DNA from 2 places in the Pandoraea apista genome. Region 2 is predicted to be linked to the other one. Evidence: riboswitches for the same ligand, from Rfam matches in the RefSeq annotation. Region 2 holds a riboswitch; the other holds the start of a gene.
The links. A riboswitch is a leader RNA that binds a small molecule or an ion and turns the genes downstream of it on or off. The one in region 2 is predicted to bind cobalamin.
Positions count from the first base shown of each region.

Region 1 (8,104 bases), on a different replicon from region 2:
CGTCAGGAGGATCGCCAGCCGCTGGGGCTGGCGATATGCACTCGGGACGTCAGAATTGCTGCCAGCCGAGAGTGATGAAAGCGCTGCGTTTGGGCGTTTCATACGAGTAGGCAAGCTCGTAATCCTTGTTCAGCAGATTCTGCACTTGCAGGGCGACGTACCACGCCTTTGTGATGTTGTAGCGGGCCGACAGGTTCACTAGGCCGTATCCGCCGAGGTGCTTGGTGCCATCGAGCCGCGCACCGCTCAGAATCCATTCAGCGCCCACGCGCACACTCTCAATGTTCCGGTTGACAGCGAACGACGCGAAGTGCCGTGCGCGGCGGCTCAGATCGGTATGCGTGTCCTCGTTCACAGGATTTTGGAAAGTGAAAGAAGCGCGCACGTCGGTCTTGTAAACCTGCCCACTCCAAGAGCCTTCCAGGCCCTGCACCTTGGCCGTGCCCACATTCTGTGCCGTGTAGTTGCCCGCAAGGTCTGACGCATACTGAATGAGATTCGAGTAGCGAGTTTGGAACACTGTCAAACGCATCACGCCAAGCGCGTCGGTGGCGTACTGCACTCCAGCTTCGACGGAGTGACTTGTCTCTGGGCGAATGTTGGTGTTGCCGCCGTAGGGGTAGTACAGGTCGTTGAAGGTCGGCGCGCGGAAGGCGTCCGAATAGCTCGCAAGAACCTTCCAGCTATCAGTTATGTCGTAGCCGTACCCGAGGTAATAGCTGCTTGCACCGCCGAAATCGGAGTACTGGTCGCGCCGCAGGTTAGCTTGAAACTGATGAGCACCAAAGCGCCCGTTGTAGCCGATAAAGCCTGAGTCGACGCGACGGGAGGGGGCGGCATAGGCACTAGAATCAAAGCTCTGGTCGAGGTGTTCATAGCCCGCGAGGATCTTCTGGCCGCTGGCGATGGCGAAATCATTCTGCCATGTGTATTGCCTATTGTCCGTGTCAAACCGGCCGTTATAGAGGCCGTTCGTTTTCTGGATACTACGGTCGTTGCCGGCTGCGATCGTAACGTGCGTTTTCCACCAGTCGGTTACGTTTCCGTTGGCGAAAACGGATGCCTGCTGCACCTTGCTAATACCGTAGTTCAAGTCGGTAGGTTGGCCGTAAGCATTGTCGTAGCTGTTGTAGCCGTTGGATTGAAAGTAGCGGACACCCACGTCCCAACCGTTCACGAATCGGTGTTTGATAGATGCGCTACCACTCTCGTTGAGGTAGCCGTTGGCGTTCGGGTTTACGCTTGGTTGCTTGGCCGGGTCGATGGATGAAAAACCATCGGTCTTGTACCGCGCCAGGGACGCGCTAAAAGTCGTCCGACCGTCGGCATCGAGCGCACCACTTACGCCGGCATTCTGCGTCTGTGTGTGATAGCTGCCGTACCCTGCCGAGGCGAAGAATTTAGGCGGATGATTGCCGCCGTCCTTCGTGAATATTTGAACGACGCCCCCAATCGCCCCTGACCCGTACAGCGCAGACACGTTGCCGTTCACGATTTCGATATGATCGATTTGATCGAGTGGGATTTGCGAAATCTGCGCTGAGCCGGCGCTTACCGAATCGACTCGCACGCCGTCAATAAGGACGAGCGACTGGCTGGCTTGCGAGCCGCGAAGGAATAGGCTTGAAGTAGACCCCGGCCCACCGTTGCTGACGACCTGAGCGCCCGGTGCCAAGCGCAGCAGGCCGGGCAGGTCGTTGGCGGCGGAATCCGTGATCGCCTGGCTGTCGATAAGCGTGGTCTGTGGGATAGCGTCCTGAAGGCGTTGGGGTGCCCTGTCGGCGGTGACAACGGTTTTGGGCAGTACCGCGCTGCCTGTGTCGTCGGCGGTTTGGGCTGTTGCAACGTGCGGCGAGGAAATGAGCGCGAGCGCGGCAGCGCCGGCCGCGAGTTTCGTTTGCATTGTTAGAGTTCCGGTGCGATTTCACCCGGCCCGCTCCCCGCAGGCCGTGGCGCTATGCGAGTGCGCGTCAAACTCGTCTTTGGCGAAAAATTCGGCGCAACTCCCCTCTCTGGCCGGTATCCGGGCTGGCGCTCACGCGGCCCCACCTTCCCACGCTTGCGCGCAGTGGTGTGAGGGGCAACGTATCGAGTAGACGCTTACCGTTGCGGGGGCAGCTCAGGTTAGCCACCGCCCGGAGAGGGGGAGCCGCCTGATTCCCGTTTAACTACTGCCGGCACAGGGGCGGCAGCGGGCACCAAAGTGGCGGCAGTGTATGGGCGCCTGTGGCAAGCGTCAAGGACGCCGTTTGCGGTCAGAAATCGCGTAGACTGACGCCGCAATTCACTTGTCGACCAACCCCGAATGAAATCGAATTCACGCCACCAGAGGGAAATTGACCTGTTTGAGTCGATCCTTTCCGGCGAGGACTACACCGCAGCCGCAAGTCGGCTTGGCGTTCCAGTTGGAAAGGTTCGTCAGGTGACATGGGAGGTGTTACGCGCGGTCTGGGCGCGTATAGAGCCCCATGAGCGGCCCGCTGCGCTCAAGCCATACACGGGCCTTCCTACAGCCCCTGTCATACGCGCGCACGCTGGCATACTTGCGCCAGCAATCACCATGTTGCGTGCAGGCCAGCGCCGTCAGATAAAACCTGCTTTGGCCGTGCCGGCCCCGGTACTGGACGACGTGGCGCGTCAACTTGCAGCCGCCGAAATTGGCACGCTCGATGTTGAAGTGGTCCATGCTCGATGTGCGATCCCAGTGTTCCTTTCGCTGCTGCACGGCACAAGCCTGACAGATACGGCAGAACGTATTGGGCAGTCAAAGCAGGTTGCGCGGGAGTTGGCCAAGAGGGCCGTATGCGAGCTTATTGGAGTGGAACAAGCGCGAGCATATGGATGGAAAGCGGTCGACTCGAGCAGGCTTGTCGGACTTCGCGGGGAGTTTGTTGCCGCGCTTGAGGTGCGCGGCTGGTGGATCGACGGCACGAGTTGGAGGCGCGCGGGTGACGATCAGTAGTGTGCAACGTCGACGTAAATGCCTATCGGCGGTGCCGCTGACCCTTTTCGAGGATAGCGGCATAGATTGCCTCTTGCGGCGTTTTGTACTCGTCCTCAAACGTCTTTAGAGCGGCGTTTGCCTCTGGCGTGAGCCGAATCTGGCGAATGATTCTCCCGCCCGAGTCGACCAAGTTTTTTTCCCATTCCTTTACACGCTCGCTGGATGACTTCGCATCCGGTTTCGTCGTTCCAATCGGTCGCCCACGCCCTCGCTTTGGTTCAGTCATGCTGGAAAAGCCCTCGCGTCTAAATGACGCCATTGTAAGGCTCGAAGAGGAAGAGACGGGGATTGCTCCCCGTCTTTCCGACCCATCATTCCGAGGTGGCCGGCTTTGCCGTTGACGCACGGTCGAGGCTATCGACTGCCGAGTGATAGATGACGCTTTGCGTGGTGCAGTCCGAGCGACGGCCGATCGCCAGCCCGGCCCCGCAATCGGCCAACGACTGCTCGGCGTTCACCTTCGCCGTGATCGCCGCAGCGGCGGCTTTTAGTTCATCACTTTCCATTGTGATGATGAGTCGGTGGCTTGGGTCACGCAGGAAGCCCGGGCCTTCCGCAATCAGCTTTTCGCGATATTCCTGAGCCCCCCGCACCGCGACTTTTAGCCGTGCCGCAAGAACCGAGCAATCGTCGCCGTCACCATCGCGCACATCTTCTAGGCACTCGTTCTGATTTTGGTATGCAACCATCGCGGTAGTCACCGGTGTACCCATATAGTTGCCCAATTTTCCGAAGAAACCGATATCGGCCACCGCCGCCTCGTCGGCACTCGGCGTCGCAGCCTTCAATGCCACAGCCGCACCCCGCTTTTCCGCGATTTGGGCGATCAACGTTTCGCGACGATCATTCAAACGCGTCAGGTAAAGTTCCTCGTAAGGCTCGCAATTGATGTAGTTGCCGTTACTCTGGCGGCTGCGGTCATTGTCACGGCACCACTGATTCGCAGCGCGAGCGTCGCGAAGCTCGCGGATCTGAGTGGCCTCAATTTCTTTCTCGTGCGTCCCGTGGTCGTTGATGTTGCCTTGGACGACGCCGTTCAAGCCAAGTGCCAAAACGATAACAGGGAAAATCATGGTGTTGTTCCTCTCGGTAAATTTGACTTCGATTGTCGTCACGACCTCTGTTCGCGACCTTGGAATCAAGTGTATTTTATTTATCTGTTGAATACAACAAATAAATAAAAAAAAGCGAGTGGATTTCTCCACCCGCCTCAAAGGGGAATCTGCTGGGCCTAGATCACTGTGCCGACCCGCTATTAAGCGTGACCGTTTGTCCCGTGCTAAGCGACAACGTGACCGACTGGAAGACGGCCGGAACCATGCCCGTGCCCTCGTGCTGTTGTATCACCAGTGACCCACCCGACCCCCAAGGAATCGAGAGGCCGGATGCGTTGGCCCAATAGGTGCCGCCGTTGATTTCCATGTACGCACTTTGTGAGCCATAGCTGTTGTTGTAGGTGATGCCGGTGATGTACACCGTCCCGCTAGAGGACTGCGTTGCCGTAGTGATGAAGCCGCTCACGTACAGGATGCCGTTCGCGTTCGGCTGCATATCCGGCGACGTTGACACACTGACGTTCGCAGCGCTAAAGGTACTCACCCACGTAACGGCTGTGCCTACACCGCCGTCACCAGTAGCCGCGATCCTCGCGTTCACGGACGAGGTGCCCGCCGCTCCGGGGGCCGTCAGGTAGTTCACCGCCGTTCCGTTCCCGTCAGTGGCCGTAGCTCCCGCCGACAAGCGCCCCAACGAGTCCGACCAGTTGACCGTGACTCCCGCGCCCGGATTGTTGCCCCATGCGTCGCGCACAGACGAAAGCAACATCACCGTTGAGCTTCCATTTGCCGGGACATTGTTCATGTTGGGCGACAAAGAAACAACGCGCAGGGTGTTCATGTTGGCAACGTAGTTGATCGTCGCATTCGCTGAACCAGCGACGGCACTGGCCGTGATCGTCCCGCTACCGACCACGTTCGGTGATACAACGTTGATCGACGCCTGACCGGATGAATTAGTCACGGTGCTGGTGGCGCTCGGCGTTCCGGCACTCACAGACCATGTGACCGAGACACCGGCCCCAACCGTGAAGCCGTTGGCGTCCTTCACCGTGGCCGTGTACGTGGTCGCAATCCCGCCAACATATGCAGTGGCAGTCGGCGGCGTCAGGCTGACCACGCGGGCCGTTGCCGGATCGCCAACAAACGTCACGCTGGCCGTCTTGCTACCGGCGACCGCCGCAGCCGTTACCGTGGCGACACCGACCGTCGTGGGCGATGTGAGCGTCATCGTCGCAACGCCGCTAGCGTTCGTCACGCTCGACGTTCCCGTCAGGCTCCCCGCCGTGGTCGACCAGTTCACAGCGATACCGGCCCCCAAGGCGTTACCGTTGGCGTCCTTGACAGTGGCGGTCAGCGTCGACGTGCTGCTGCCGTTGGCCGCAATGCTCGTCGGATTCGCCACCAGCGACACCACGCCCGCCGTGGCCGTATCCGGCACAAACGCCACGCTGGCCGTCTTGCTACCGGCGACGGCCGCAGCCGTTACCGTGGCCGTGCCCGCCGTCGTAGCCGACTTGAGCGTCATCGTGGCAATGCCGCTGGCGTCGGTCACGCTCGACGTACCTGTCAGGCTACCGGCCGTGGTCGACCAGTTCACGGTGACACCAGCACCCACGGTGTTGCCGCTCGCATCCTTCACCGAAGCCGTCAGTGCGGACGTGCTGCTGCCGTTGGCCGTGATGCTGATCGGATTCGCCATGAGCGAAACGACGCCCGCCGTGGCTGTGTCCGGCACAAAGGTCACGTTGGCCGTCTTGCTGCCGGCGACGGCCGCTGCTGTTACCGTGGCGACGCCGACCGTCGTTGCCGACTTGAGCGTCATCGTGGCGATGCCGCTGGCGTCGGTCACGCTCGACGTGCCCGCCAGGCTACCCGCCGTGGTCGTCCAATTCACGGTGACGCCGGCACCCATTGCGTTACCGTTGCCATCCTTGACCGTGGCCGTCAGAGCGGAAGTGCTGCTGCCGTTGGCCGCAATACTGGTCGGATTCGCCGCGAGCGACACCACGGCCGCAGTAGTCATGTCCGGCACAAAGGTCACGTTGGCCGTCTTGCTGCCGGCGACTGCCGCTGCCGTTACCGTGGCTGTGCCCGCCGTCGTTGCCGACTTGAGCGTCATCATGGCGATACCGCTGGCGTCGGTCACGCTCGATGTGCCCGTCAGGCTACCGGCCGAGGTCGACCAGTTCACGGTGACGCCAGCACCCACCGCATTGCCGTAAGCATCCTTGACGGTGGCCGTCAGCGTGGATGTGCTGCTGCCGTTGGCTGCGATGCTAGTCGGATTCGCCACGAGCGACACCACACCAGCCGTAGCCGTGTCCGGCACAAAGGTCACGTTGGCCGTCTTGCTGCCTGCGACGGCCGTTGCCGATACCGTAGCGACGCCGACCGTCGTTGCTGACTTAAGGGTCATCGTGGCGATGCCGCTGGCGTCGGTCACGCTCGACGTGCCCGTCAGGCTACCGGCCGAGGTCGACCAGTTCACCGTGACCCCAGCACCTACGGTGTTGCCGCTCGCGTCTTTGACCGTGGCCGTCAGTGCGGACGTGCTGCTGCCGTTGGCCGCAATGCTGGTCGGATTCGCCACGAGCGACACCACGCCAGCCGTGGCAGTGTCCGGCACAAACGCAACAGGTGCGGTCTTGTTGCCCGCCGTGGTCGTGGCGGTCACGTTCGCAATCCCTGCGGCGGTCGCGGAGGTAAGCGTTACGATTGCAACGCCTGACGTATCGGTCTGCGAGTTCGCAGCCGAAAGCGTGCCGGCGGTTGTTTGCCACTTGACAGGAATACCGGCGCCCACCGTGTTTCCGTTCGCGTCCTTGATAGTCGCCGTCAGCGTCGATTTACTGGCGCCATTGGCGGGGATCGCTGCCGGCGCAGCCGTGAGCGAGGCAACATTTGCTGTTGCCACATCCGGCGTAAATGCAACGTCAGCCGTTTTATTGCCAGCGATAGCGGAAGCCGTCACCGTGGCCGTGCCCGCCGTCGTAGCCGAGGTCAGTGTAACGACGGCCTGGCCGTTGGAATCGGTGACACTCGTGTCGGCGGACAATGTGCCAAGGGTCGTCGCCCACTTGACCGGAACGCCATATCCAAGCGTGATGCCCTTGGCGTCCTTCAATGTCGCCGTCAATATCGATTTGCTCGTGCCGTTAGCGGCGATCGCGGTAGGTTGAGCCACAAGCGTAGCAACGCCAGCCGTCGTAGGATCGCCTATGAACGCTGCGGAATTGGATGCCGTCTCGCCGGACAACGTTGAGGTCGCAGTGACGTGAATCACGGCGGCAGACTTCGCCGTGACAATCGCGTCAGCCTTCCCGGCCTTGTTTGTGCGCGCCATTAAGGAAACAACGGTAGCGCTGGCCGGAATTTTCCAATCAACTGCCTGGTCGGCAAGAGGTTCAGAGTTGGTCCCGATCACAGTGGCGGTAAACGTCACAGAGTCGCGCCCATCAGCGGAGGCGGTAGGTTTGCTCCGATCGAGACTTACCGACAGCGGATTTACAGTCACCGTCATGACGTTGGATCGTGCGACAGCGCCATCCGTCTCAGTGGCAACCGCTTGGAGAGTGTACGTATTGGTTCCACTCTGGTTGTAGGAAGGAAGCGCGAGCGTAGCGGTTCCGCCGGAATATGATTGAACAAACGACGCAGCAGTACCAGTCCAGGCAAAAGATGAGAACCCAAGGGCTGTGTACGAGTTGACCGCGAACGTCGTGCTTGTGCCCGGATACCCGCTAATTTGAGTCGGGATTGTCAGGCGAGCTTCCTTCTTTTGGTACTCCAGAACGATCTCGTTATTCCGGTTGACCAGCTCGTAACGACTGCCTTTCAAGAGCTTTGAATCGCGAACCGATGAGGCTCGCAATTGCTTATCGAGAGGAACGCCAATTTTGTAAGTCAGGTTCGCACGAACCGTCGTCTGTGACACGCCACCCTGGCCGGCGCGATAGTCGAGATCCAATGAAAACAGCGGGATTGGCTGATAAGTGAGGCCGACAGTAATTGCATGGGGGTTGCGCTGCAAACTTCCAGTACC
Region 1 is NZ_CP013482.1:54,295-62,398, reverse strand. It holds gene AT395_RS25155 (TonB-dependent receptor plug domain-containing protein) at 50-1,903, opposite strand; cobalamin riboswitch at 1,998-2,218, opposite strand; gene AT395_RS25150 (hypothetical protein) at 2,306-2,962, shown strand; gene AT395_RS25140 (hypothetical protein) at 3,316-4,119, opposite strand; gene AT395_RS25135 (Ig-like domain-containing protein) at 4,241-8,104, opposite strand, start outside.
Region 1: it holds a riboswitch for cobalamin, as region 2 does, so the genes downstream of both, AT395_RS25155 (TonB-dependent receptor plug domain-containing protein) here and AT395_RS18820 (TonB-dependent receptor plug domain-containing protein) in region 2, are expected to answer to the same signal.

Region 2 (8,104 bases):
GCGAGCCCTACGGCGGTGCTGCAATTCGGCGATAACGGCGGAGCGAAGGGCTACCTCGTCGGCGAAGAGAATCGCGGCCTCGAATACATGTTCATCATGATGAACGCGGCGCGTTTCGCCGTGGGCATGCAGGGGGTCGCCATTGCCGACCGTGCTTACCAGCATGCCGTGGCCTATGCACGCGATCGTCTGCAAAGCCGCCCGGTGGATGGTTCGTCGCGCGACGCCGTGTCGATCATCCATCACCCCGACGTCAAGCGCATGCTCATGACGATGCGCGCACTGACCGAAGGCGCGCGGGCACTCGCGTATGTGGCGGCGGCACAGGCGGATATCGGACACCATGCGGCGGATGCCGCCGAGCGCAAGCGCGCGCAGGCCGTCTACGAATTCCTCGTGCCGATCGTGAAGGGCTGGAGCACCGAAATGTCGCTTGAGGTCACGAGCCTCGGCGTGCAAGTGCATGGCGGCATGGGCTTTATCGAAGAAACGGGGGCGGCACAGTACTATCGCGACGCTCGTATTCTCCCGATCTACGAAGGCACGACCGCGATTCAGGCGAACGACCTGATTGGCCGCAAGACCTTGCGCGATGGGGGTGCCGTGGCGCGCGCGCTATGCGAGCAGATCGTCTCTACGGAGAACGAACTGCGGGCATCGGGCGGTGTGGGGCAGTCAGTGGCGGAACGTCTGGCAAAGGGACGTGAGGCGCTGTCGATCGTGGTGGACTACGTGATTGCGAACACGCAGGACAATGCGAACGCCGTGTTTGCCGGCAGCGTACCGTACCTGAAGCTTGCCGGTATCGTACTCGGTGGCTGGCAGATGGGGCGCGCGTTGCTGGCGGCGCAGACATTGCGCGCGCAGGACCCGTCGTTCTACGACGCCAAGATCGGCACCGCGCGTTTCTTCGCGGATCACATTCTCACGCAAGCTCCGGGCCTCGCGCAGGCGATTACGGAGGGCGCGGATTCGGCGCTGTCGCTCACGGAAGCGCAGTTCTGAGCGGGGGGGCTTGTCATCACGCTGTCGAGACCGACGGCGTGATGCGATGTAACGTAAGTTGAAAAAAGGCGGCCTGCGGGCCGCCTTTTCTTATGCGAGAGACGTTCGTGCCGACGCGCGATGCGCAGACGAAAAAAAACGGCACTGCTTGCGCAGTGCCGTGTATTGGGTCCCCGCCTCAGCCGCTAAGCCGGCATCCTGAACCGTGAGGCTCAAGGTGGTCGCGGTTAGTAGCGCTTTGGGTTCATCAGACAGAGTGACGCTCACGCCAGCACTACAAACTTCCGCAACCTGCAACAGATCATTGGTTCAAGGAATCTATGACTTTCGCGAACCAGGCAGGGAAAACTAACTTTTTGAATCGGACGGCACTGAGTGATTTTTCAGTTTTGATACTGATCGATCACAGCGCTTAATCGTTCGTTCATGCGTTGCATTCTACTCTGAATTTCTTCGGCGGGGAATGCTTGTCCGGCAGCAATACTTTTTTCAAGTGCAAGCAATTCGGATGCCAGACTCAACGCTGCCATGACGGCAATGCGGTCGGTGCCGCGCACGCTGCTCTGGGCGCGAACCTTGCTCATTTCTGCATCGACCCGAGACACGGCGGACAGCAGGTCAGCCTCATGCTCCGGCGGGCAGGCGAGCCGGTACGACTGTTCGAGAATGTTGACTTCGAGCTGCTTGATCGTCATGCGTTTTCTCCACCGGGGGTGCCGAGCAGATCCATCTGACCCTCAGCGGGGTTTTGCGTAGGGAGCTTTTCCAGGATGGCGTTCAGGCGAACCTGGGCCTCGTCGATCTTGGCCGCAAGCTGATCGCGCTGCAAACGCAGGGCGTCGCGCTCGGCGCGTAATTGCTCGTTCGCCACGCGGGTTTCGTCGCATTCGGCGCGCGCGCGATCGAGTTCGGCGAGCAAGGCTTGATTGTGTTGATGAAAACGTTGGCTTATCACAACCAACTGTTCAATTTTGTCGGTGAGATTGTCGAGATCGGTGAGCATCGGGCTGCGTCCTCATAATTGCCCTACATTCTAACGGAATCGGCGGCCAATGCCCGGCGATCGAGCATTGACGCTCTTTCGAATGGCCCCTACACTTGCGGCACTTCGGTGCTCGCGCACGCCCCTCCGGCATGCGCAGTTAAACGGGAAACAGGGAGCCGCGTCCCCACACGGGCTGGCCAACCTGTGCTGCCCCCGCAACGGTAAGTCATTCTTTCGGCCCGAAAGGTTTCCGAAAACGCGCTTCGCCTTTATCGCCACTGTGAGTTACCCGCTCGCGGGAAGGCCGGTCAGGCGCGACGATGACCAGCCCGGATACCGGCCCAAGTGAGTGGGGAAAAGCCATGCTGCCCGGCCATGCCGTGGGTGGCATGTCGTCGTTTTCATGTGTCGATGCTTCGCATCCTTGACCTGTCACCGGCGTTCCCCTTGCGCCAGCGGCCTGCGGGGGAACGGGTCTAGGCAATAAGAAAACTACGGAAGTTACACCAGATCATGCGCACCCACGTTCGTGCGATGGCGCTGCACGCGCCTGCATTTGCACGCCTAGCCTCGGCGTCCGCCGCCCTTGTTCCCGCGCCGCACCGTTTCGCCATCGCCGCCGCCATGCTGTGCGCCAGCGTGGGTGTTCATGCACAGTCGGCTCAAACGGATTCGTCGACCCAGCCGGTCCAGCAGGCCGATGCCTCGGTCGCCGTTGCCGCCAACACAGCCGACAATCCCACGGCCGCTCAGCTCAAGACGACCGTCGTGACAGCCTCGCGCACCGAGCAGAAGCTGGCCGACACGCTGGCCGCCACGTCGGTGATTACGCGTGAGGACATCGAACGCAGCCAGGCACAGGACCTGCCGACGCTGCTGCGCGGTCAGGCGGGGGTAGAAATCGTGCAGAACGGCGGCTTCGGTACGTCGGCCAGCATCTTCATGCGCGGTGCCGCGTCGAACGCCTCGCTCGTGCTCATCGACGGGGTGCCGGTCAACTCGGCGACCTCGGGGACGACCAACATCGCGCAGATTCCGGTGTCGCAAATCGATCACATCGAAATCGTGCGCGGTAACGTCTCGGCCCTGTACGGCTCGCAAGCTGTGGGCGGCGTGATTCAGATCTTCACGCGCAAGGGCGATGGCGGCCCGCCCCGCGCTTACGCCGAAGTGGGTTACGGCACGAACAACACCACGCAGGCCAACGCCGGTATCGCAGGTTCGTTCGAAGACGGCAAGACCCGTTTCTCGCTGGATGTTTCGCGCTTTCACACCAACGGCATTTCCGCACAAGACCCGCGCTTCGCGCCGAAGGTCAACCCGAACCGCAACGGCGACGACAACACGAGCGTGACCGCGTCGCTTTCGCGCAAGTTCGGCGACACATGGGAAGCGGGCGTGCGTCTGTTCCAGAGCGACGGCAGCAGCAGTTACGACAATGCCTTCGGCAAGCCGACCGATCTGAACGACACCGACGCTCGCGTGCGTCAGATTTCGGGCTACATGAAGGGCAACATCACGGACAAGTGGAGCACGCGCTTCACTGTCACGCAGGGCGACGATTACAGCTACAACTATCTGAACGGCAAGGGCAACGGCAACTTTCATACGTCGAGCAATCAGATCGACTGGGCCAACGAATACGCCTTCATGCCGGACCAGAAGCTGATCGCCGGCTACACGCGTCTGGAGCAGACCGTCGAGAGCAACACCAACTACGGCCGCAATAACCGCCATCTCGATTCCCCGTACCTGGGCTACGAAGGCACGTTCGGCAAGCATCAGGTGCAGGCCAATGTACGCCGCGACGTCTACTCCGACTTCGGCGGGGCAAACAGCTACTGGCTGGGCTACGGCTACAACCTGACGAATCAGTGGAAGTTCATGGCCAACGCGTCAGACGGCTTCCGTGCACCGACCTTCAACGAGCTGTTCTACCCGGGCTACGGCAATCCGAACCTGCAACCGGAACGTTCGATCTCCAAAGAACTGGCCGTGCAGTTCAATGGCGGCGAGCGTCTGGGTCTGGTCAAGCTGACGGGCTTCCAGACCAACTACACCAACCTGATCCAGTCGCTGACGGTGTTCCCGTACACTGCTGCGAACGTGGCCAAAGCCCGTGTCGAAGGTCTTGAGCTGACCTATGCCGGCCGTCCGTTCTTCGGCGTGGATGTGCGCGCGTCGTTCACGCGTCAGAACCCGACCGATCTGGATGCGGACAAGCAACTCGCACGTCGCGCCAAGCAGTTCGGCTCGATCGGCTTGTCGAAGACATTCGACAAGTTCACCGTCGGCGGCGATGTGTTCTACAGTGGCGAGCGTTACGATACGGGCGGCCAGCACCTCGGCGCTTATACGCTCGTGAACCTGCAGGCACGCTACGATATCGACAAATCCTGGTACGTCTCGGCGCACCTGGACAACGTCTTCAACAAGAACTACCAGACGGTCTATGCCTACAACACCCTCGGGCGCGCGATCTATGTCTCGCTCGGCTGGAAGCAGTTCTAACGACGTCCCGGCAGGGCGCCACGCTCCTCACGCGGCATGACACCGCGTCGCGCTCTCGCCATCTGGGCAGGACTGGCCGGCGTTGCGCTGGTCGTTCTGCTCGCGTCGCTCATGCTGGGCAGCGTGCCAGTCTCGCTCGGTGAGATCGGCTCGCTGCTGCTGGGTCACGATGCCGGTCTCGCGGGCGACGTGGTCTGGCGTCTGCGCCTGCCGCGCGCGCTCGCCGCGTTTGCCTGTGGCGGGCTGCTCGCCGTTGCCGGCACCCTGATGCAGACCCTGTTGCGAAACCCGCTCGCCGATCCTTACGTTCTGGGAATCTCCGGTGGCGCGGGTGTCGCCGCACTGGCGTCGCTGGCGCTCATGCTCCCCTTCTTCTGGGTACAGACGAGCGCCTTCGCGGGCGCTCTCGCCGCCATCGCTATCGTGATGGCGCTCTCGCACCGCAGCTTCCTGCGGCCCGGCGAGCAGGATAGCAGCACCAAACTGCTGCTCACCGGCGTGATGATGGCCGCAGGCTTCGGCGCACTCGCCACCCTTATTCTCACGCTCGCGCCCGACGCCAGCCTGCGCGGCATGCTGTTCTGGCTCACGGGCGATCTGAACGGTGTCGACCGCGCCGCCCTGCCGTTGATCGCGCTAGCGGTAACGCTGCTGATCGTGTGCCCCGTCGCGCACCGCCTGAATGTGCTGTTGCGTGGCGAGGCCGTGGCGCAGGCCGTGGGCGTGGCTGTCGGCCCGCTACGGGCACGCATCTATCTGGCGGCGTCGCTGGCCACCGCGGTTGCCGTGACCACTGCCGGCAGCATCGGCTTCATCGGTCTCGTTGTACCGCACATTCTGCGTCTGCGTTTCGGCAACGATCAGCGCATGTTGTTGCCCGCCGCCGCGCTCGCCGGTGGCGCATTGTTGATGCTCGCCGATCTGGTGGCGCGTACGATCATTGCACCGACGCAATTGCCCGTGGGCGTGATTACCGCGATGATCGGCGTGCCGGTCTTTCTGTGGCTGCTTTCCCGGCGGGCCATCCGATGAATACACCACTGCTGCAAACGCATGCCCTGACATTACGCGCCGGCGAGCGCGTACTCGTCGACTGGCTCGATCTTGCCGTGGCTGCGGGTGAGTGCTGGTGTCTGGCCGGGCCGAATGGGGCCGGCAAGACCACGTTGCTCACCACGCTCGCCGGGCTGCGTCCGGTGCAAGCCACGTCATCGCGCGATGCGGCCATTGCCGGTAGCGGGCGTGTCGAGATCGAAGGCAAGTCGTTGGCTCAGTGGCGTCCCGCGCCGCTCGCCAAGGTGCGTGCGCTCATGCCGCAACAAACGCGCGACGCCTTCGGGGCCACGGCTCTCGAAGTCGTGCTGGCCGGACGCCACCCCTATCTGGCGCAAGGGCGCTGGGGCGCGTGGGAATCGGATGAAGACATTGCCGCCGCCATGGCGGCACTCGCGCAAGTCGGCATGGAGGATTTCGCGGCGCGCGACGTCACCACGCTCTCGGGCGGCGAACGTCAGCGGGTGTCGCTGGCTGCCGTACTGGCGCAGGCCACGCCGCTGTTGCTGCTCGACGAGCCGGTTTCGCATCTCGATCTGCATCATCAGATCGACGCGCTCGAACAACTCGCGCGCCATGCGCAACGCGACGATGCTGCCGTTATCTTCTCGTGCCACGATCTGAATCTCGCACGGCGCTTTGCCACGCACGCGTTGCTGCTCGACGGCCGTGGCGGGTGGCGTGCCGGCCCGGTGGGCGAAGTGCTTTCGGCCGAGTATTGCAGTGATGCTTTCGGTTATCCGTTGCGCCTGATTCGCGATGGCAACGACGAAGCCCTCGTGCCCGTGCGCCGTTTCTGAGCGGCATGTCCGACGCCACGGTCCTTATCAGCCCCGTGGGGATACACAGGCGTACACTCTCATCCGCGTACGGCCATGTTAGGCCGTGCGCCTGCTTTTGACAGGTGATGTTCATGACGCAAGACAAGCCGCAATCCCAACCTGAAAGTGCCACTGCCGGCGACGACGGCCGCAACGAGCGCCACCGCTCGCGCATGGTGCGCAAGAAAGCGGTCATCGACGACAAAATCGCGCAGGCGCAGCGCGACTGCGGCGTGATCGTCATCACGACCGGCAACGGAAAGGGCAAGTCGAGTTCCGGTTTCGGCATGGTGGTGCGCGCGATGGGCCACGGTATGAAGACGGGCGTGGTGCAATTCATCAAGGGCGCGATCCCGACCGGCGAGGAGAAATTCCTGCGGCGCTTTCCCGACGAGTGCGAGTTCCATGTGATGGGCGAAGGCTACACCTGGGAGACGCAAGACCGCACGCGCGACATTGCCAAGGCGGAAGCGGCGTGGGAGCAGGCGCGCCGCATGTTGCGCGATCCGTCGTTCGGCCTTGTGTTGTTCGACGAACTGAATATTGCACTCAAGCTGGGTTATCTCGACGTGAACACCGTGGTCGCCGATTTGCAGGCGCGCCCCGAAATGCAGCATGTCGTGATCACCGGCCGCGGCGCCCCGCAGGCGCTTATCGACGCCGCCAACACCGTGACCGATATGACCCCCGTCAAGCACGCTTTTGCCGAGGGCATTCGCGCGCAGGCCGGCGTGGAAATGTAATCTTTGCTTCACCGTTTCAGGACGTCTCTCGTATGACCGCTTTCAGCCCGTTGCTAACCGAACTGTTCGATATCGCCGCACCTTCTTCAGCGATGGATGCGGCGCTCGAACATGCCATCGACATCAAGACGAAGCCGCCCGGCAGCCTCGGTGCGCTTGAGCGTGTCGCGCATCAGATTGGCCGGATTCAGCAGAGCGCGACACCGGATCTCGCGCGTCCGACGATGCTGATTTTCGCGGGCGATCATGGCGTTGTCGCTGCCGGCGTGAGTCCGTATCCGCAGGCGGTTACCGCGCAGATGGTGCTCAACTTCCTGCGCGGCGGCGCGGCCATCAATGTCTTCTGCCGTACGCATGGCATTGAGCTTGAGGTGGTGAACGCCGGTGTGGCCGCCGATTTTCCGGCGCACGCGTCGCTCGTCGATATTCCGGTGGCGCGCGGCACGCAGAACTTTCTCGACGCGCCGGCCATGACGCGCGAGCAACTCGAAACCGCGCTGGCCGCCGGTGCCGCGCGGGTCGTGGCGCACGCATCGCGTGGCGCACGCATGATCGGTTTCGGCGAGATGGGCATCGGCAACACGTCCTCGGCAGCGTGTCTGATGCAACGCCTGACCGGTCTGCCGCTCGCCGCCTGTGTCGGTCGTGGCACGGGTGTCGACGACGCCGGGCTGGCACGCAAGACGGCCATTCTTGAACGCGCACTCGCGGCGCATCCCGTCTCGGGCGACACGCCCGATCCGCTGGACACACTCGCGACCTTCGGCGGCTTTGAGATCGCCATGATGACCGGCGCGTATCTGGCTGCCGCGAAACTGGGGCTCGTGATCGTGGTGGACGGCTTTATCAGTACCTCGGCGCTGCTCGTGGCTGCACGCGTGTCGCCGGCCGTGCTCGACTACTGTGTCTTCGCGCATGCCTCGGACGAAACCGGTCATCGCGCGATGCTCGACATTCTCGGCGCGACACCCTTGTTGCAATTGGGC
Region 2 is NZ_CP013481.2:4,178,364-4,186,467, reverse strand. It holds gene AT395_RS18840 (acyl-CoA dehydrogenase) at 1-1,005, shown strand, start outside; RNA gene ssrS (6S RNA) at 1,172-1,353, opposite strand; gene AT395_RS18830 (cell division protein ZapA) at 1,389-1,700, opposite strand; gene AT395_RS18825 (hypothetical protein) at 1,697-2,008, opposite strand; cobalamin riboswitch at 2,098-2,349, shown strand; gene AT395_RS18820 (TonB-dependent receptor plug domain-containing protein) at 2,504-4,501, shown strand; gene AT395_RS18815 (FecCD family ABC transporter permease) at 4,538-5,533, shown strand; gene AT395_RS18810 (ABC transporter ATP-binding protein) at 5,530-6,354, shown strand; gene cobO (cob(I)yrinic acid a,c-diamide adenosyltransferase) at 6,468-7,118, shown strand; gene cobT (nicotinate-nucleotide--dimethylbenzimidazole phosphoribosyltransferase) at 7,151-8,104, shown strand, end outside.